3 regions of the Exiguobacterium sp. QJM3NY_9 genome follow, and region 2 is predicted to be linked to each of the others. Evidence: riboswitches for the same ligand, from Rfam matches in the RefSeq annotation. Region 2 holds a riboswitch; each other region holds the start of a gene.

Evidence for each region. A riboswitch is a leader RNA that binds a small molecule or an ion and turns the genes downstream of it on or off. The one in region 2 is predicted to bind S-adenosylmethionine.
Region 1: linked by a shared signal. The riboswitch ahead of AC0VYQ_RS13795 (alpha/beta hydrolase) and the one ahead of mtnK (S-methyl-5-thioribose kinase) in region 2 are both predicted to bind S-adenosylmethionine.
Region 3: linked by a shared signal. The riboswitch ahead of AC0VYQ_RS14370 (Na+/H+ antiporter NhaC family protein) and the one ahead of mtnK (S-methyl-5-thioribose kinase) in region 2 are both predicted to bind S-adenosylmethionine.

Annotation. Positions count from the first base shown of each region.
Region 1 covers NZ_CM149679.1:2,720,518-2,726,997, forward strand. The annotation lists gene ribB (3,4-dihydroxy-2-butanone-4-phosphate synthase) at 1-894, opposite strand, end outside; gene ribE (riboflavin synthase) at 894-1,520, opposite strand; gene ribD (bifunctional diaminohydroxyphosphoribosylaminopyrimidine deaminase/5-amino-6-(5-phosphoribosylamino)uracil reductase RibD) at 1,505-2,551, opposite strand; FMN riboswitch at 2,711-2,855, opposite strand; SAM riboswitch class I at 3,006-3,110, opposite strand; SAM riboswitch class I at 3,326-3,428, shown strand; gene AC0VYQ_RS13795 (alpha/beta hydrolase) at 3,489-4,247, shown strand; gene AC0VYQ_RS13800 (thymidine kinase) at 4,419-5,036, opposite strand; gene AC0VYQ_RS13805 (DedA family protein) at 5,221-5,871, shown strand; gene AC0VYQ_RS13810 (type B 50S ribosomal protein L31) at 5,907-6,152, opposite strand; gene rho (transcription termination factor Rho) at 6,250-6,480, opposite strand, start outside.
Region 2 covers NZ_CM149679.1:468,465-474,944, reverse strand. The annotation lists gene AC0VYQ_RS02405 (sugar ABC transporter substrate-binding protein) at 1-573, opposite strand, end outside; gene mtnA (S-methyl-5-thioribose-1-phosphate isomerase) at 593-1,639, opposite strand; gene mtnK (S-methyl-5-thioribose kinase) at 1,636-2,805, opposite strand; SAM riboswitch class I at 2,882-2,984, opposite strand; SAM riboswitch class I at 3,189-3,290, shown strand; gene AC0VYQ_RS02390 (2,3-diketo-5-methylthiopentyl-1-phosphate enolase) at 3,335-4,561, shown strand; gene AC0VYQ_RS02385 (2-hydroxy-3-keto-5-methylthiopentenyl-1-phosphate phosphatase) at 4,558-5,217, shown strand; gene AC0VYQ_RS02380 (methylthioribulose 1-phosphate dehydratase) at 5,214-5,834, shown strand; gene AC0VYQ_RS02375 (1,2-dihydroxy-3-keto-5-methylthiopentene dioxygenase) at 5,850-6,389, shown strand.
Region 3 covers NZ_CM149679.1:2,808,868-2,815,347, reverse strand. The annotation lists gene AC0VYQ_RS14390 (alanine/glycine:cation symporter family protein) at 1-431, shown strand, start outside; gene AC0VYQ_RS14385 (hypothetical protein) at 599-1,060, shown strand; gene AC0VYQ_RS14380 (aldo/keto reductase) at 1,117-1,929, opposite strand; gene AC0VYQ_RS14375 (hypothetical protein) at 2,088-2,288, shown strand; gene AC0VYQ_RS14370 (Na+/H+ antiporter NhaC family protein) at 2,331-3,638, opposite strand; SAM riboswitch class I at 3,719-3,822, opposite strand; gene AC0VYQ_RS14365 (metal ABC transporter solute-binding protein, Zn/Mn family) at 3,902-4,870, opposite strand; gene AC0VYQ_RS14360 (alpha/beta hydrolase fold domain-containing protein) at 5,040-5,999, shown strand; gene AC0VYQ_RS14355 (histidine phosphatase family protein) at 6,046-6,480, shown strand, end outside.

The DNA of each region.
Region 1 (6,480 bases), 800 kb from region 2:
AGCTTTCAGCTTCGCCATCAGACCAATCCCCCGCCCTTCTTGACGCAAGTAGAGGACAGCACCACCTTCTTGTTCAATCCGGTCGAGCGCCGCGTCGAGTTGCGGACCGCAGTCACACCGTTTTGATCCGAAGACGTCACCCGTCAGACATTCGGAATGAACCCGGACGAGCATCCCGTCTTCTGCTTGACCTGATAGCACCGTGACATGTTCCTTGGCGTCAGGTGTCGTATAACCAAGCATCCGAAACGCCCCGTGCGTCGTCGGTAACAAGACTTCCGCTTCACGGCGGACAGGGCGCTCGAGATAGCGGACGAGAGCATCGATCGTAATCATTTTTAAATCATGTTCTGCTTTATACGTCACTAAATCATCAACCCGTGCCATCGTCCCGTCGTCTAAAATGATTTCACAGATGACGGCCGCTTCTGCGCTTCCCGCGAGCCGTGCCAAATCGATCCCTGCTTCCGTATGACCACGCCGGACGCGGACGCCGCCTTCGTTTGCAATCAACGGGAAGATATGTCCGGGACGCTTGAACTGCTTTGGACCATCCGTCAACATCCGCTGAATCGTCATTGCCCGTTCCGCTGCACTGATGCCGGTTTTCGCATCTTCATGATCAATGCTGATCGTAAAAGCCGTTCCGTGCGGATCCGTGTTGACATCTGTCATCGGTCGGAGTTCGAGTCGTGTTGCGATATCCGGACTGACCGGGACACAGACGAGTCCTTTGCCGTAAGTGATCATGAAGTTAATCATCTCGGGTGTCGCGTGTTCCGCAAGTAACACGAGATCCCCTTCGTTCTCACGGTTTTCATCGTCACAGACGATAATCGGTCGTCCGCGTTTTAAGTCATCCACTGCTTCTTCAATCGAATCAAATCCGTTCATCATGCTTCGCCTCCTAAAAATGCCGACCAGTCCGTCTTCGCATCCTTCTGCGTAAAGTGATAGAGATGTTTCGCCATCAAGTCACATTCGATATTGACGAGGGCACCCGTCTGCAAGCGATCGAACGTCGTGACTTGGCGTGAATGGGGAATCAATGAAATCGTCACCGCGTCGTTTCCGACATGTTGCAGTGTCAGGCTCGTACCATTGATTGCAATCGATCCTTTCGGAATACAGTACTTGCTCCAATCGCCTGCCTCAAAACGGTATTCCATCGCTTCACCGTCCGGTCGCCGGCTGAGAAAACGAGCCGTTCCGTCGATATGCCCGCTGACGAAGTGACCACCGAACCGTCCATTCGCCGGCATCGCGCGTTCGAGTTGAACGGCTGCTCCGACCCGTAACGTCTGCAGCGACGTCGCTCGGATCGTCTCATGGACCGCATCGGCCGTGAATCCGCTCTTCGTCATCGCCGTCACCGTCAAACAAATGCCATCAACGGCAATGCTGTCGCCAATCTTTGTTCCGTCAAGCACTGCTGTCGCTTCGATTTCGAGCGCCAACCCGTTCGGTCGAGGGACTTTCCGTTTTATTGTGCCGAGTTCTTCAATCAATCCGGTAAACATGTCATCCTCTCCTTTCGTACATACTGGAGATGGACGTCCGGTCCGATTTGGTTCATTTTCACTAAATCAAAACGGTCTTCGATGTCCTGTTCCGTCGTCAAAGACTTTGTCCCACTGAAGAGGGACGGTGCCTGATAGAGTTCGATCATATCCACGAGATCCGCTTCTAAAAATGCGGATTGAATCGTGGGACCGCCTTCAATCAATACACGCCGGATGCCTTGTTCATATAAAAGTTCGAGGATTTGGTCCGGTGTCGCATACGTCCCGACGAAAACCGTCACGTTCGCCCGTTCGCTTGTTCGTGGCTGTTCCGTCAACCAATACGTCGGATTCAATCCGTCATTCATGACTTGAAACTCATCCGTCAGGCGCCCCCGCCGATCGACGATGACGCGGACCGGTTCGATGCCGGTCGAACTGCGCAACGTCAATGCCGGGTCATCGATGATCACCGTGTCGCTTCCGACGAGAATCGCGTCGTGTGTCCCGCGTAACTGCCGTCCGTCAGCACGTGCCGCTTCTGAAGTGATAAAGCGTTGTTCACCCGTCGCGACCGTCCCGTTCATCGTTTGGGCGACTTTCACTGTGACATGCGGACGTTTTCGTTCGATTGCCTTCCAAAACGGTTCGTATAATGCCTCCGCCTTATCTTTTAGCAACCCGACTTCAACCTCAATCCCCGCCTGACGGAGACGTGTGATACCGCTTCCTGCGACGAGCGCGTGGCGGTCCTCTGTCGCGATAAAGACGCGCGCAATGCCGGCTTTTAGAATCGCTTCCGTACACGGCGGTGTTTTGCCGTGATGATTGCACGGTTCGAGCGTCACGTAGAGATCGGCTCCGCGTGCCGCTTCACCTGCCATGAGGAGCGCTTCGACTTCGGCATGGGGTCCTCCCGCATAACGGTGGGCCCCAAAACCAACAATCCGCCCCTGTTTGACGATGACGCAGCCGACACTCGGATTCGGGCTCGTTTGACCGTTTAACATGTGTGCTAGTTGCATCGCATAACTCATGAATGTTTCCATTTTTTCCGCTCCTTTCAATAAAAAAGACGCCTCCTGTAAAAGGGGGCGTCGTGATTGAAGGATTGACGAAATAAGCGTCTCGCGTTTCTGTTTTTACACATACAGAAACAGACCTTTCCCTGAAAACATTTTTCCAGAAAATGGCAGCAAGCGCATTGTTTCGTCCTTCTCCCATCCGGACTTTACCGTCGGCCTTGGAGTCTCACCAAGTCAGCCACAGTGCGTACACTGCAGGTCGCGGGCTCGTCGATCCATTGATCGCATCACCGCCGGTTGGGATTTTCACCCTACCCCGAAGAACTGGTTATTGAGTTATACAGCTCAAGATTAGCATAGGTCATTCTAAAATACAAAATGAATTGTATTTCATTCTCTTTTTTAGAAAAACATCAAAAAAGGACCCTTCTCTTAAAAGAAAAGGGTCCTCTCATCTGCACTAAGGCAGAATCCGCTCAGCTCATCTTTCAGACAAACGTCTGATGGAATTGGCACAGTACGACGTAAGAAGTCTGTCGCCGAGGTTTCGTAGGGCCAGTCCCTCCACCTCTCTCGATAAGTGCTGCGGTATGAAGTTCATATGTGTGATGTTTCAAGTCGTTCTTATGTCGTGAATCTACTGCTTACACTACGGGGATTCCCTTCTCAAGTCAACCATATTTTCAAAATTAAACCAAATTACCCAGTTTATCAATTTTGACTTCTTTTTAACGTCTTGACAACGTATTTCAATCAATGATATTCTCTTCACAATGATTATTCCGACAATTCCTATACGATATATCAAGAGTGGGCGAGAGATCTGGCTCTACGAACCCACGGCAACCTGCAACATGCAAGGTGCTCCGACCAGCAAAGCCGATGCTTTGGATGATACTTACGATAATCTCGTAGTGCGCCTAAAGCACTACGAGTTTTTTAATAGAAGGAGGAACCCTTTATGAATTCATCATCACCTGTTCTGTGTGGCGCAGAAGATTTTTTGATTGAACGAGGTCCAATCGGTATTTTACTGTCTCACGGTTTTAACGCCACCCCTCAAAGCGTCCGCACTGTCGGAGAATATTTTGCCGCCCAAGGGTTCACTGTGTATGCTCCGCGCCTCGACGGGCACGGGACGAGTATCCAGGATTTCGAAGCGTCGACTGCCGAAGATTGGAAACAAAGCCTCCGCCAAGGGTTCGACGTCTTAACCAATCATTGTTCGTCCATCTTCATCGCCGGACAATCGATGGGTGCGACACTTGCCCTCGCCCTCGTCGCGGAAGGATTACCTGCTGACGGATTGATTACGATCAATGCAGCGTTATCGATTCCTGCCTATGAATCATTATCTTTCGAAGACTGTCCACGCTACTTAAAAGAAAGTACCCCAGACATTAAACGTGAAGCGTTTGAAATCATCTATGACCATGTCCCTGTCGTCTGCGCATCGGAACTTTTAACCTTGATTGACGAGACACGTCCGCTCTTACCAACCATCGAGATTCCAACGCTTATTTTATATTCTGCCGAAGACCATGTCGTCCCGCCTGAAAGCTCGGATTACCTTTATCAAGTCATCGGTGCGACGGACAAACGGAGCTATTGCCTGCTTGACTCCTATCATGTCGCGACCCTCGATCATGATCAAGAAACGATTGTCCACGAGGCAACACGCTTTGTGCACCAATATAGTCGTTTGAGCCACACCGGTTGATGTCTTCCCTACGCAAAAGCAAGGGATGAAGACTGTTTCGATACGTGTCTAAACCGTCCAAAACAATATGAATGCGCACAAAAATGGCCGATACTCCCCTCGAAATGATGGGCGTATCGGCCATTTGATTGATGTAGTCCTGACTGATGAGTCAGTCCTTCGTTTGCTTCATCAGTTCTGTTGCTGTTTCTTCCATTGTTGCAGGGCTTGCGATTTCCCCGGCACTTCATGGCAGTGGCGGCAACGCGGCTCATACGACTCTGACGCACCGACTAAAATGATTGGATCATTGTAGTTGGCAGGTCGACCGTCGATTAAACGTTGCGTCCGTGATGCAGGGTCACCGCACGACAGGCAGATCGCCTGCAGTTTCGTGACGAACTCTGCCCGTGCGAGAAGTTCTGGCATCTTACCGAATGGTTCCGCCCGGAAGTCTTGATCGAGTCCGGCACAGATGACACGTTTTCCGTCTTGCGCGAGGGCCTCGATGACATCGACGATTTCATCATCAAAGAACTGCACTTCGTCAATCGCGACCACTTGTGTCTCTTGTGCGACTGCCGCGTACACGTCACGGCTCGTCGCCATCGGTACCGCGATGACAGAGTTGCCGACGTGAGAGACGACATGTTCTTCATGGTAACGGTCGTCGATCGCCGGTTTAAACACTTGGACCGGCAACTTCCCGTACTGTGCCCGTCGAACACGTCGAATCAATTCTTCCGACTTACCAGAGAACATACTTCCGCAAATCACTTCAATCCATCCGTACTGATTTATTACATGCATCATTGCAAAAACACCGTCCTCTAAAATTAGTCACTTTAACGAGTATAGCCCGAATCGATAATGAGAAAAAGAGTTGACTTCTCGAAATCAAAAATCCATCCGTTCATTCCCATGATTCCCCACCTTGTCGTTTTAACTAGTCCTCATTTCCTGTACACTATAGAAGAAGAATTTATGAAGGAAGGTGTCCCCGATCCATCACATATTACATGAAGTACTTCACCAATATGGTTCATTTGGACTTGCGCTTTTACTCGCAGGTGGAATCGTCGGGCTTCCCGTTCCCGATGAAACGTTACTTGTCATGTCCGGTTTTTGGATGCATCAAGGCAATTTACCCTTAATCGGAACGATTATCGCCGCTTATGCCGGCAGCTGTATCGGGATGACGATCAGTTATCTCCTTGGTCTCAAACTCGGAATGCCGCTGCTCCACCGGATTGGTCCGAAGATGCGCATTTCAGAAAAACATATCCTAACGGCAGAAGCCGGCTTTCTTCGTTATGGCAAATCGGTCCTGATTATCGGATACTACATACCTGGTCTTCGGCAGCTGTCTGCTTTTTTCGCAGGCGTCTCGAAAATGCCTTTCCGGATCTTTGCATCCTACGCGTATACCGGCGCACTGATTTGGATTAGTGTTTTTCTCGGGGCTGGTTATTTCCTCGGTCGCCACTTCTCATTCAGTCGTGTCTTTGAGCAGTTCGCTAAAAATCCCGATTTACTGCCCTATGTCATCGGCATTGCCGGCGCCATCGGCTCATCTTTTATCTTAAAAACCTATCTTTCGTATCGCGCCCAGTTCAGTCTATACAAAAACAGCCTGCTCCAGTGATGGAGACAGGCTGTTTTTTAATGGATAGGTCGCAATTACTTGCGGCCGTATTTTTTGTTGAAGCGATCGACACGACCGTCTGCAGCGTTGAACTTTTGACGACCAGTGTAGAATGGGTGCGAGTCCGAAGACACATCCACGCGGATGAGTGGGTACTCGTTTCCATCTTCCCAAGTGATTGTTTCGTTCGAAGAACGAGTAGAACCAGTTAAGAATTTGTACTCAGTAGTTGAATCCATAAATACAACTTTGTTGTAGTTTGGGTGAATTCCTTGTTTCATGGTTGATTTCTCTCCTTCCGCCCTGGTTCATTTGCTGAGCCAGAGTAAGTTACCTTCCTATACTAAACGATTTTTCATCGTCTCGCAATACCTATTTTCAAGTCGGTGTATCTGTTTTGATCGTCCGTGGTTTAGCTGCTGCCCGGCGAATCGGCTTCTTCTTTTCCTTCAACAGTTCAACGAAGAATTCTTCATTATTTTTCGTATCCTTAATCTTGCGCAAGAAACTGTCGACGAACTCGTTTGATTCATTCATCGTCCGACGAATCGTCCACAACGCATCGAGTTGATCTTTCGGTAGGAGCAACTCTTCTTTCCGTGTGCCGGA
Region 2 (6,480 bases):
TTCATACGTCTTATAGATTTCCTGACGGCGGTCAAGCGGTGCGAATCCCGGACCGAACCACAACTTGATGACCCGGACCGGCTTATCGTCTTTCACTTTCGTCACTTCATCGAGTGAAAGTTCTGCCAGCTTGTGATCATCTTGGAACGTCTCCGTGATGCCTGTTAACGTCTGGTCCTTTTTCTTCGTCACCGTATCAAACGTCACGACCTGAATCCCTTTGTCGATCGCCGGTTTAATCATGTCGTAGGCATAATCTTCTTTTCCGTGCGAGATGATCAGTCCGTCATAATCCTGCTGAACGGCTTGCGCCACCAGTTCCTTGAACTTGACGTCATTGCCTTCGGAAATGAACGTGTTGACCTTAAACCCAAGTGCCTCCCCTTCCGACCGGGCACCGTCCAAAAATTGTTTCGTATGATCATCGGACGCCAGATTGCGGATGACGGCAATCTTGATGTCGCCTTGGACACTTTCCGGCACACCGCTGATTTTTTTCGCCGGTGTCGCTTCACTATTGGCGCAAGCAGCCAGCAAGACTGCCGGTGCGAGCAAGAATGCTAATTTTTTCATCTCAATCTCCCCTGTCTGTTTAGATGACCTGTTGTCCGATTGCCTGTTCAATCGTTTCCACGCTCGGCCGTTCAATGACGCCGAGTTCCGTGATGATCGCCGTGATAAGCTCGTGCGGCGTCACGTCAAACGCCGGATTAAAGACCGCTGTTCCGGCTGGTGCCGTTACTGTTCCTGCCAGTTGCGTCACTTCACGGGCATCGCGTTCTTCAATCTCAATCTCGTCACCTGATAAACTCGTCACATCAAACGTCGACAGCGGCGCGGCGACATAAAACGGAATCCCGAAGGCACGTGCGAGTAACGCCAGCTGGAACGTCCCGATTTTATTGGCCGTATCCCCGTTACGGGTGATCCGGTCCGCGCCGACGATGATGGCGGTGATCTGCTTTTCCTTGATCGTATGTGCGACCATATTGTCCGTGATCAAGGTGACGTCAATCCCTGCCCGTTGCAGCTCCCATGTCGTCAAGCGCGCCCCCTGCAACAAAGGTCGGGTTTCCGACGCATAGACGGATAACGGGATGCCTTGTTCTTTCGCAAGATAAAACGGGGCCAGTGCCGTCCCGTACGCCGCTGTCGCAATCGATCCGGCGTTACAAATCGTCAACACCCGGTCTCCCGATTGAAACAGCTCCAACGCATGCACACCGATTTGCCGTGACGTCTTGGCATCGGCTTCATAAAGGGCGATTGCTTTTTGTTCCAGACGTTTCGGCAGTTCCTCGAGCGTTGTGCTCGAAAGGATAAGCTGATTCAGCGCATCGAGTACGTTCTGCAAATTGACGGCGGTCGGCCGGGTCGCCAGTAATTCCGCCGATACCGTCAACAGTTTTTGTTTGACCTCGTCAAGCGATCCCGTCGTCCGAAACGCTTCCTGCACGAGGACGAAACCACCAAACAGACTGATTGCCGGCGCCCCCCGGACACGAAGTTGTTTAATTGCCTCGACCGCTTGCGCCAAATCATGAATGACTTCGTACCGTTCTTCTTGCGGAAGACGGGTCTGATCAAGGATCATTAAGCACGCCCGCTCATAGATGACACTACGGATAAACTCGCTCATCGGCTCAATTCCTCCGTCACGTCGAAATTCCGGAGGTCAGTAAACGTCTTACATTCGCCGCGCCGTTTAATCAATGCCGTCCCGAGGCGTAGGGCATGACGTTTCCGTTCGAGGCGCGTCGCAGCATCCGGAATTTGTTCCAAATCAGCGACCGGTGCCAAACCAATCGTCCGCCGGATCAGTTCACAACCGGCGAAACCGAGCGCGTCTTGGAGAATTGTACTGAGGACATCATCGACAAGCCCGGGTACCGTCCGGAAAGGTTCGACGGCTTCCCGTTCCCAAAGTGCCGTGAACGTCGAAGCAAACGTCAGCCAGAACGTATCGATATCCTTCACCCGCGTCTCCTGCAACTCAGCATAGTTCGGATACGCCGCAAAGCAGAGGTGGGCAATGAACTGACCGACATCAAACCCGAACGGTCCGTAAAAAGCGAACTCCGGATCGATGATTTTCGTTTCGCCCGCCGAAGCAAAAATGCTTCCTGTATGTAAATCCCCGTGTAATAAGGCTTCCCCTTTCGTGATGAACAACGTTTCGAGCTTCGCCACTTCCCGCTTCAGTTTTTCGTCCTGCCAGAGCTGCTGTACGTCTGTTTCCAAGCCGCTCTCGATGTTGTTTGTTTCCGCGTCGTAAAACGGATCCGTAAAGATTAACTTTTCCGTGATGTCGCATAAATCCGGGTTGTAATAGTCACGTGCGACCTGCTTTTTTCCGACTGGACCGAGCGCAAAATCTGACGTGAAAAATAACGTCCGCGCCAAGTAAGAACCGACATGTTCTGCAAGGAGCGGATACGTTTCGCCGGCGAGCAATCCCGTCCGAACGATTTGCAGGTGCGACAAGTCCTCCATCACTGTGTACGCTTCTTCATGACTGGCATGAAAGACCCGTGGAACGAATGGCGTCGCGTATTTTGCGAATTCCTTCAGTGCCAACTGTTCGATCCAGGCCCGCTCGAGTGACAAGGGCCAGCTTTCCCCGACGACTTTTGCATAAGGTAATGCCTGCTTCAAGATCAAACGTTCTTTCCCTGCCTGAATCCGAAAGACTAAGTTCAAGTTCCCGTCGCCGATTTCTTCTGCCGTCGCTTCTTCCTGTCCGATGAGTCCGAGTTCCCGGACACGTTTAATGGCGTCCTGTTCTGTAAATGCTTGATATGCCATCTTGCTTCCCCCTTCATTTCTACACAAAAAAACGCCGCTTTTCGTCATAGAAAAGAGGCGCGGGGTATCATCCGTCCTCTTATCTCTCAGACGAATGTCTGTTGGATGTAGCACCGTGCCGGATGGTCGGTTGCTGCGGCGTCTTCGGGCCAATTCCCTCTGCCAACTCACGATAAGAGTCATATGTGGTTGTTGTGTTCGATGTTGATTCGAATATTACGCCCGTCTTAAATCATCTGTCAATTCCAAATTTTAGTGAAAAACCATTTAAAAGACCGCCATCTATAGAAGCTGATTTCAAAAAAAATAAATTTTCAAAAAATTATTTGACATCACGTCCATCTCATGTAAAAATTGCAATTAGATTTCACAATTTCATCCAATTCTTATCAAGAGCAGACGGAGGGACGAGCCCTATGATGTCGCAGCAACCGACCAGTTGGCACGGTGCTAATTCTTGCAGCTAACACGCTGACAGATAAGAGTCCACGCGCAATTTTTCATGGTCTCTTGTCATTGACGAGGGACCATTTTTGTATTTTTTAACAAGGGAGAGACGACGATCATGGCGTATATTACCGTAACTTACCAACTCGGCGTGACCAATCAGTTACCAAAACGGGCAGAGCAAATCGCCCTCGGTCTGACGGTCGGCTCATGGACCGATTTGAATCACTTGGAACAACAACAGCTTGAATCCTTTAAAGGACAAGTCGTCCATACGGAAGAACACGACGGAAAAGGGTATGTCACGATCCGTTATCCGGAACACAACGTCTCACGGGACTTTTCGGCGATTTTGACGACCGTCTTCGGCAAGCTGTCACTCGACGGTCAAATCAAACTGACGGATCTTCAGCTTCCCGCTTCGTTCACACCGGATTTCCCCGGTGCTAAATTCGGCATCGAGGGCGTCCGCCAGTTGATCCAAGTCCATGACCGCCCCCTGTTGATGAGCATCTTCAAAGGCGTCATCGGACGGGACATCGTTTTTTTACGGGAACAACTGGAAGCCCAGCTCGCCGGCGGGATTGATCTCGTCAAGGATGACGAAATCTTATACGACAATCCGCTGACACCGGCACTCGACCGGGCGCGGATTGGACGGGAAGTCCTCGATGCACACTATGAACGGACCGGTAAACGGGCCCTTTATGCGATTACGTTGAGTGGTCCGGTCTTCCGCTTGAAAGAGCAGGCGAAACGACTGGTCGAAGCCGGAGCGACAGCCCTCCTGCTCAACACGTTTACATACGGGCTTGATGTCTTGCGGGAACTGGCAGCCGATCCGGAAATCCCGGTCCCGATCTTTAATCATCCGGCGTTGAGCGGTGCCTTGATCGCCAGTCCCGAGTACGGGATTGCCGCCCCGGTCCTGCTCGGAACGTTGCCGCGGATTGCCGGTGCCGACTTGACACTGTTCCCGTCGCCGTACGGGAATGTCGCCCTCGCCAAAGACTTGGCCCGCGGGATTGCCGTCGAAGCGACCCGAATCGGTGAGACCAAAACAATTCTCCCGGTCCCGTCCGCCGGAATCCACCCGGGTCTCGTCGCCCAGCTTGTTCGTGATTTCGGCGTCGATTCTGTCATCAATGCCGGGGGCGGTGTCCACGGTCATCCGCAAGGTGCTGCGGCCGGAGTCACCGCTTTCCGCCAGGCACTGGGCGCAGCACTGGCCGGCGAATCACTGACAAGTGCCGCCCGCCAGCACGAGGAATTACGTGTCGCCCTCGATGCTTGGGGGATCACGAAATGACAATCCGGATTTTATGTGACTTTGACGGAACGGTAACGGAGCACGATAATATCATCGCCTTGATGCAGGAGTTCGCTCCGCCGGAAAAATTTGAACCGTTAAAACAAGGTGTGCTCGACCGGTCGCTCTCGATTCAGTCCGGCGTCGGACAGATGTTTCAGCTGCTTCCGTCCAGTCAAAAACAGGACTACATTGATTTCTTGATGAAACGGGCAGTCATTCGTCCCGGCTTCGACACCTTGCTCGCCTTTGCCAAATCAAACGAGATTGATTTTTCCATCGTCAGCGGCGGGATCGACTTTTTTGTCCAGCCGATTCTTGCGGATGTACTGACGGACGAAGCGATTTATTGCAACGGCAGTGACTTCAGCCAGGAGACGGTTCGAATCGAATGGCCGCATTCCTGCGACGCGGCCTGTACAAATCAATGCGGCTGTTGCAAAACCTCGATCGCCCGGAAGCTGAAGCAGAATGGTGACACGATCATCGCGATCGGCGACTCCGTAACAGATTTTGAACTGGCTAAGCAGGCGGATCACGTTTATGCACGGGATTATCTGATCACGCTATGTGAACAGCACGGCATCCCGTATACACCGTTTGAAAACTTTCATGACATATTGAATCATCTGCAGACAAAGGTGGTGTACACATGACCTTCTTAAAACGATATGAAGAATTACGTGCCGTCAAACAGGAACTTGCAGCACGCGACTGGTTCCCCGGTACAAGCGGCAATCTCGCCATCCGGACAGCCGATCAACCGACTGAATTTCTCGTGACGGCAAGCGGGAAGGACAAACGGCAGGATACACCGGACGACTTCGTCCATGTCGACGCGTCCGGTCAACTGATCGGCGAACAGACGGGTCGTCCCTCTGCCGAAACATTGCTCCACGTCGAGGTCTTCAACCGAACGACTGCCGGGTGTTCCCTTCACGTCCATACGATTGACAATAATGTCATTTCGGAACTGTACGGCGATCAAGGCGAGATTCGGTTTGCCGGTCAGGAAATCATCAAGGCACTCGGCCGTTGGGAAGAAGATGCGGAAGTCCGTGTGCCGATCATCCCGAACCATGCCGACATTCCGACGCTTGCCGCTGCCTTTGCAGCACATGTACATGCCGAGAGCGGCGCCGTCCTGATTCGCAATCACGGCATCACCGTCTGGGCACCGACTGCCTTTGAAGCGAAAAAACAGTTGGAAGCATTCGAGTTTTTGTTCAGTTACACCTTAAAACTACAAACGTGCCGACAGGCGATTCATTAAAAGGAGGAATTTACAATGGCAACAGTACTTTTCCAACAGACAAACGAACGGTATACGGATCAAAATGAGGTCTCTTCATTCCTTGCTTCACGCGGCGTCTTATATGAACAATGGGACGTCTCGAAGTTACCAAGCGACCTCGTCGAAAACTTTACATTAACGGATGACGACAAACAGACGATCTTAACGACATTCGCGGACGAGATTAAAGATGTTTCGGAACGTCGCGGTTACCAGACGGCTGACATCATCGCACTGTCGGATACGACACCGAATCTCGATGAATTACTCGTCAACTTCCAAAAAGAACATCATCATACCGATGACGAGGTCCGCTTCATCGTCAGCGGCCATGGCGTGTTTGCGATTAAAGACGAGGAGGTCGGCTATTACAACATCGAGCTCAATCCCGGTGATTTGATTTCCGTTCCCGTCAACACGCGCCACTACTTCACGCTCCAGGAAGACCGGAAAGTGGTAGCAATCCGAATCTTCGTCACGACGGACGGCTGGGTGCCGATTTACGAGCGGGACGCCCTGTCTTCAGCAAACTAATTCAGTCCGGGCCGGCCCAAGTCTTCTAGCGATAGAGGACCTGGGCTTTTTTGTACTGAAACGTTGTCTGACAAACATGTTTGAGGAAAGC
Region 3 (6,480 bases), 710 kb from region 2:
ATGCACTCTCGACTCAGGTCGGAGTGTTTGCGACGACGTTCATGGCACTTGCGATCTTCTTGTTCGCATTTAGTTCAATCATCGGAAACTATTATTACGGTGAATCGAACATCAGCTTCATTAATGACAATAAAACACTGATGATGGCTTACCGTGTCATCGTACTCGGGATGATTGTCTTCGGTTCAGTCGTACAGACGGCAGGTCTTGTCTGGGCGCTTGCTGATATTTTCATGGGCTTGATGGCAGTCGTCAACTTGTATGCGATTTTCCGCTTATCTAAAATCGCGAAACTCGCACTTGATGATTACCTCGAACAACGAAAAGCCGGAAAAGATCCGCGCTTTTATGCGAATTCGATTCCGAACTTACCAGGTAAAGAATCTCTTGAGGCTTGGGAAACGGACGAATCAAAAGAAAAAGCGATTTAATCAAAAAGAACCGGCATTTTGCTGGTTCTTTTTGCATGTAGACAACGTGCTATCAGAAGGTGAGAGCGTTTTTTTCGTTGCTTTTTAGTACGCAGATTCTAAAAAAATTACTAAAGCATCGAAAAAATGGGAATAGCTATTAAAGAAACGAAGAGAGGAGAGGGAGGATGGAAAACGTACATTACGTTCGTGTCGCGGATGCCGTTTGGGATTCGTTTGGTGACGACCCGCATATCATCATGGACTGGATTCTTTTTATCCATGAGACGCAGCCGGATTATGAACAGCTATTTGCTCTGGAAGACACGGCAGCCCTCTATCACTTGATGAATCAAATCGATATCTATATCGATCAAGAGACCCATTACAACTTAGGTCGAGCGATTGTCGGTGAAGAGTTGATTGTCAACGAAACACAAGCAGCAATTGTCGGGATTCTCCCTCTTCCGTTAATCATCATCTCAGCAGAAGTCATGCGAAATTTTGATCGTCGGTCACTAGAGACGATTTATGATGAAGCGGGGCAACATGGAGAATTCGACGACGTGTGGGAACAGTTTGCTGATTTACGCGCATACTTCAGCAAGGCTGAAACGACAGAAGAGACGATTCTTATTTATTACGCTTAAAAAAGACTGCTACGGGATAGGTCCCGTCAGCAGTCTTTCGTGTATCGGTCAGTGGATTAAAAGTCAATTTCGTCAGGGTCCGGTCCGAGGCGGACTTCTGTCGCGAGACGATCGATTTGTTCGAGGTCGTCTGCATCGAGTTGGAAATCAAACACATCGAAGTTTTCAGCAATCCGTTCTGGTGTGACTGATTTCGGAAGCGCAACGATTCCGTTATCGAGGTGCCAACGTAGAACGACTTGTGATGGGCTCTTACCATGTTTTTCAGCAATCTCTTTGAAATCATTGATTTCAAGGAACTTACCTTGCATGAGTGGGCTCCATGCTTCGACTTGAATGCTGTGATCCTGCAAGTATTCATGCAATTCATGCTGTGGAAGTTGTGGGTGAAGCTCGACTTGGTTAATCATCGGCGTCATGAGTCCTTCTTCAGCAAGCGTATCGAGATGATGTTCTTTGAAGTTCGAAACACCAATTGCTTTAATTTTACCCGCTTCGTACAGCTCGACCATGGCTTTCCATGCTTCGACATAACCTTCAACCGGCCAGTGAATGAGATAAAGATCGAGATAATCGGTTTCTAGTCGCTCAAGTGACTCAGCGAAAGCCTCTTTCGTCCGTCCGGCACGAATGTCATCGTTCCAAACTTTAGACGTCAAGAAGAGTTCTTCACGTTTCACGCCGCTTTCTTTGATTCCTTTTGCGACACCACGTTCGTTTTTGTAGACGGCAGCCGTATCGATATGACGGTAACCGACGCGAAGTGCTTCTGCGACGGCAGCCGGTGCTTCCGTCTCTTCATCGACTTGCCAGACACCGAACCCGATCTGTGGAATCGTGATACCATTTGAAAGTTTTGCGTATTGCATGTATATACTCCTCCTTCAATGAAACTAGAATATGGATTTGCCTGTTCAGTTTAGCATGAACTTAGCGGAACATCTGTTTTGATGCTCATAAGCAGGGAATATAGAATGGGAAAGAGAAGAAAGTCTACTGATGCATAAACGAAGAGAGGTGTAATATCATGGTGAAATCGATTAAAAAAGTACCAAAAGGAGTCTGGACAAGCATCGCAGCACTATTAGGTGCTCAAGCCACGTTCCTCTTCCTTGGTGCCCGCAAGACAGGACGCAATCCGTGGGTATGGGGTGGAGCAGGACTCGTTCAATTTCCGCTTCCGGCGATTGCCTATTTCATTTTGAATCGTCAAGAAAAACAGAAATAAAGTGAACCCCCGTCGCAGACGAAGCGACGGGGGTTGTTTGTTTTACGACATGTTGTTTTTTTGTGCGGCATCGCTCTTCCGGCGTGGGAAGCCGAAGAAGATTGCCAGTGATCCACAAACGAACAGTAAAAATGGATAGAACAAATAAGGAATCAGTTCGGGTGACGCCGTTTTCGTCAATTCAGCGGCAATCAAAAGTTGCGCTCCGTACGGGATGATTCCTTGAACACCACAGGAAAAGAGGTCGAGGATACTGGCTGACTTCTTCCGGTCGATGTCATACGTATCCGCGATTTCAGCAGCGAGCGGACCGGCGACAAGAATCGAAATCGTATTATTTGCTGTTGCGAGATTCGTTGCACTGACGAGGGCAGCCATACTGAACTCAGCTCCCCGGCGTTTCGAAATCTTTCGTGTCAGCGTTTCTTTGAGATAAGCAATTCCACCGTTATAGGTGATCAGGCTGACGAGTCCACCCATCAGCAACGTCAAGATTGAGATTTCTGCCATCCCCATCAATCCGTCAGACATCGCGAGGACAAACCCACTTACTCCGAAACTACCGTCGATCATTCCGATGATGCCTGTCAATAACGTCCCGCCGAGTAAGACGAGAATGACGTTGACACCAAAGAGGGCGAGCACGATGACGGAAAGATACGGAATCAGCTTATAAAATTCAAATGCTTTCGCTTCGACGATATCTCCGGAACCTGACACGAAAGCGAGTAAGATGACAGTGATGACGGCAGCAGGCAAGACGATTAAAAAGTTCGTTCTGAATTTATCACGCATGTTCGTTTTTTGTGTCCGGACAGCGGCGATTGTCGTATCTGAGATAAACGATAAGTTATCACCGAACATTGCTCCACCGACGACGGCAGCAGCGGCGAGTGCGACATTGACGCCCGTCGCGTCATGAATCCCGAGTGCGATCGGTGCAAGGGCAGCGATTGTGCCGGTCGAAGTTCCCATCGCCATCGAGATGAAAGCGGCAATGATGAACAATCCACTCATTAAAAGAGACTGGGGTAGGAAACTGAGTGCAGCGTTGACGGTCGCATCAATGGCTCCGATTGCATTCGCTGTTCCAGAAAATGTGCCAGCGAGTAAAAAGATGAAGACCATGATCATGATGTCCGGATTTCCGGCACCGCGGGCAATCCGCTCGACGGTCTGGTTGATGTCTCCCTTAGATGTCGCAGCAGCAAAAATCAAGGCGATTAAAGCTGCAATCAAGATGGGGAATTTGTAAAAGTCGTTATAGAAGATTCCTGCACCGATGAATAATACAAGAAAAACGAACAAGGGCAACAACGCCCATTTGTTCGGCGTAATCGTTTCGTTCATGTGAATCACTCCATTTCTTCAGCATACAAAAAAAGACCCCTTCGCAAGAAAGAAGGAGGTCTTTACTGAAAAAGACGCTCTTCTTATCTCTCAAGCCATAGCTTGCTGGATTTGGCACAGTACGAATCAATCGTCCGCTGCCGAAACATCATTGGGCCAGTCCCTCCGTTTCTCGCGATAAAAAGAAGTCATTTAGTTGTTTAGTCGTTGTTTAAAACACGTTTATTACCCTAACGTATCTTTTAATGCTTGTCAACTGTACCTTACTGCAGTGCTTGTTTGAGCGTCGTCACATTTTCGTTCATCAAATCAAAGTACGATTGATCTTGTTGATCTTTTGCGACGGACTCGAGGTTATGAATCGTAATCGATTCGGCACCGATTTCTTTTTGGATGACACGGGCGACCTTTGGCGACACCGTCTCTTCGAAGGCGATATAGTTTAAGTCATGCATCTCTGCTTCCTTGACGATGGCAGCCAGCTGTTTTTGGGACGGTTCGTCAGACGGTGAAATACCGGCAATCGGCAGTTGCGTGAAACCGTAACGTTCCGCCAAGTACCCGTATGCGGCATGCGTGACGAGAAGCTCCTTTTTCGAACCGGAGTCAACAGCTTTTTGTAAATTTTGGTCGAGTTCATCTGCTTGTTTGTTAAAGAGTGCGAGGTTTTTATCAAACGTTTCCTTCCGGTCAGGTGCTTCCTTTGCTAACGCGGTCGTAATCGAGTCAGCCATTTTCTTGGCGTTGTTCGGGTCGAGCCAAACATGCGGATCGTATTGTCCATGATCGTGCGACTCTTCTTCAGCCTCGTGATCATCATGGTCATCGTGTGCGTCTTCTTCGTGCGTATGAAGCGAAGCGGAAGCCTCGAGTAAGTCGATATTTTTGCTTGTCTCGACAAAACGAATGGAATTACCGGCTAAACTTTCCTTAATCTTTTCAGAGTACGGCTCAAGGGTTGTGCCGGTAAGTAAAAATAGATCGCCTTTCGCAATCGTCGTCAGTTGCTTCGGAGTCGGCTCATACGAATGCGGGTCGGCGCCAGGGGGAACGATTAATTCGACCTGGACGTCTGTGCCGCCGATTTCTTTTGCAATTGCTGCAGTCGCGAATGTCGACGTATAAATTTGCAATTTACCGTCTTCGTCTGAATTTGAAGGCGATGAGCCGCATGCGGCGAGCAGACTGGCAGTTACTGTCGCGATGGTTAACGCTGGAATGATTTTTTTCATATGTGAACCCTCCAAGATAATTAAAACGTAATTGTTCCGATTTGGACTTTCTAACTATATCCGACGGAAATTAAAGCGTCAAGTCGGAATGTTGTGAAGTTCTAGTTCAAAATAAATCGGGTAAGAGAAGAGTAGAAGTGAAATCGGAATGAGCCTTGGAGGTGATGAGGTGAAACGTGAAACAGCATGGTTGATGGGTGGCGCCGCTATTTTGACGACGGCTGCTGCTGGTGCGAGTATTTGGAATAATTATGGAGCCTTACTCAGATGGACGGAGCCGGTCTTGCCGCTTACCAAAAAGCAATTAGCACCACGAAATCTTTTGTACAAGACGGTCAATCAGCAGGATTTGACGTTAGATATTTATTATCCGCCGGGAGAAGGGCCGTTTCCGGTCGCGATTTATGCTCATGGCGGCGCATTCGTTCGTGGAAACCGTGATGATGTGTTTAGTTTTGCTCCAATCATCGACCGGTTTTTAGAACTCGGGATTGCCGTTTGCAGCATCGACTATCGTTTGTTTGAGGATGGCAGCTACTTTCCGGACAACCTGGAAGATGTTCGAGATGCCTTATGTTTTTTAAATCAACAAGCGGATGAATTACGCATCGCGCGCGGTCGCATGCTTTTATGGGGTGATTCAGCAGGTGGAGCCCTAATGTTGACGACGGCGCTTGCTCCGACTGAATTTATCGGCGAACAGGCGGAGGCGCATCTTCCTTTAATCAGTGGAGTCATCGCCTTGTATCCGCCGACGAATTTTCTGTTATTTAAATTCATTCAAACCTGGATTGCCCATATCAAGTTTTATGGGGGTGGACGTGAAGAATGGCGACAGTTGATGATGCGTGTCTCCCCGGCGACACATTTAAGTTCCGACTCGCCGCCGATCATGTTGCTGCACGGAAAAAAGGATCCGATTGTCCCGTTTGCTCAAGCACTCCACTTTGTTGAGAAGGGGGCGGATGTCGGGGCGGATGTTCGATTATTCTCTTTCCCGAATGGTACACATTCGCTGGCGAGCTTTGCCCAAACTGAAAATCCACTCAAAATTGAACGTTTGCTCGAACGAATCGAAGCCTTCAGTTGTCAAGTGCTTGTCTTACCGAAGCGAGAGGCGCTTCATTAGGAAACATGATACAATCAGTCATATTTCTTTAGAAGGAGACTGCAATATGACGGAAATTTGTTTAGTACGACACGGTCAAACGGACTGGAACTTAAACGAGCGGATTCAAGGACGTGAAGATATACCGCTTAACGAGACCGGTAGAAAACAGGCGGCTCTCAGTGCTGCCTACCTGGCAGAAGAACAGTGGGACGTCTTGATTTCAAGTCCGCTATCGCGAGCTGTCGAAACTGCTGAAATCATTGGTCGATCGATTGGTTTAAGCTTGACGGAAACGGATGAACGGCTTGTCGAGCGCGAATTTGGAACGGCTTCCGGTGAACCGGTCGCCGGAATTTACGAAGCAGTGCAGGCAAATGATGCAGAGCGCGTCCCGGGGCTTGAAACGGAAGCGGAAATTCAACAGCGTGTCTTCAGTGCGGTTGAAGAACTGACAGAAAAATATCGAGGAAAACGCCTCTTAGTCGTCTGCCATTCGCAT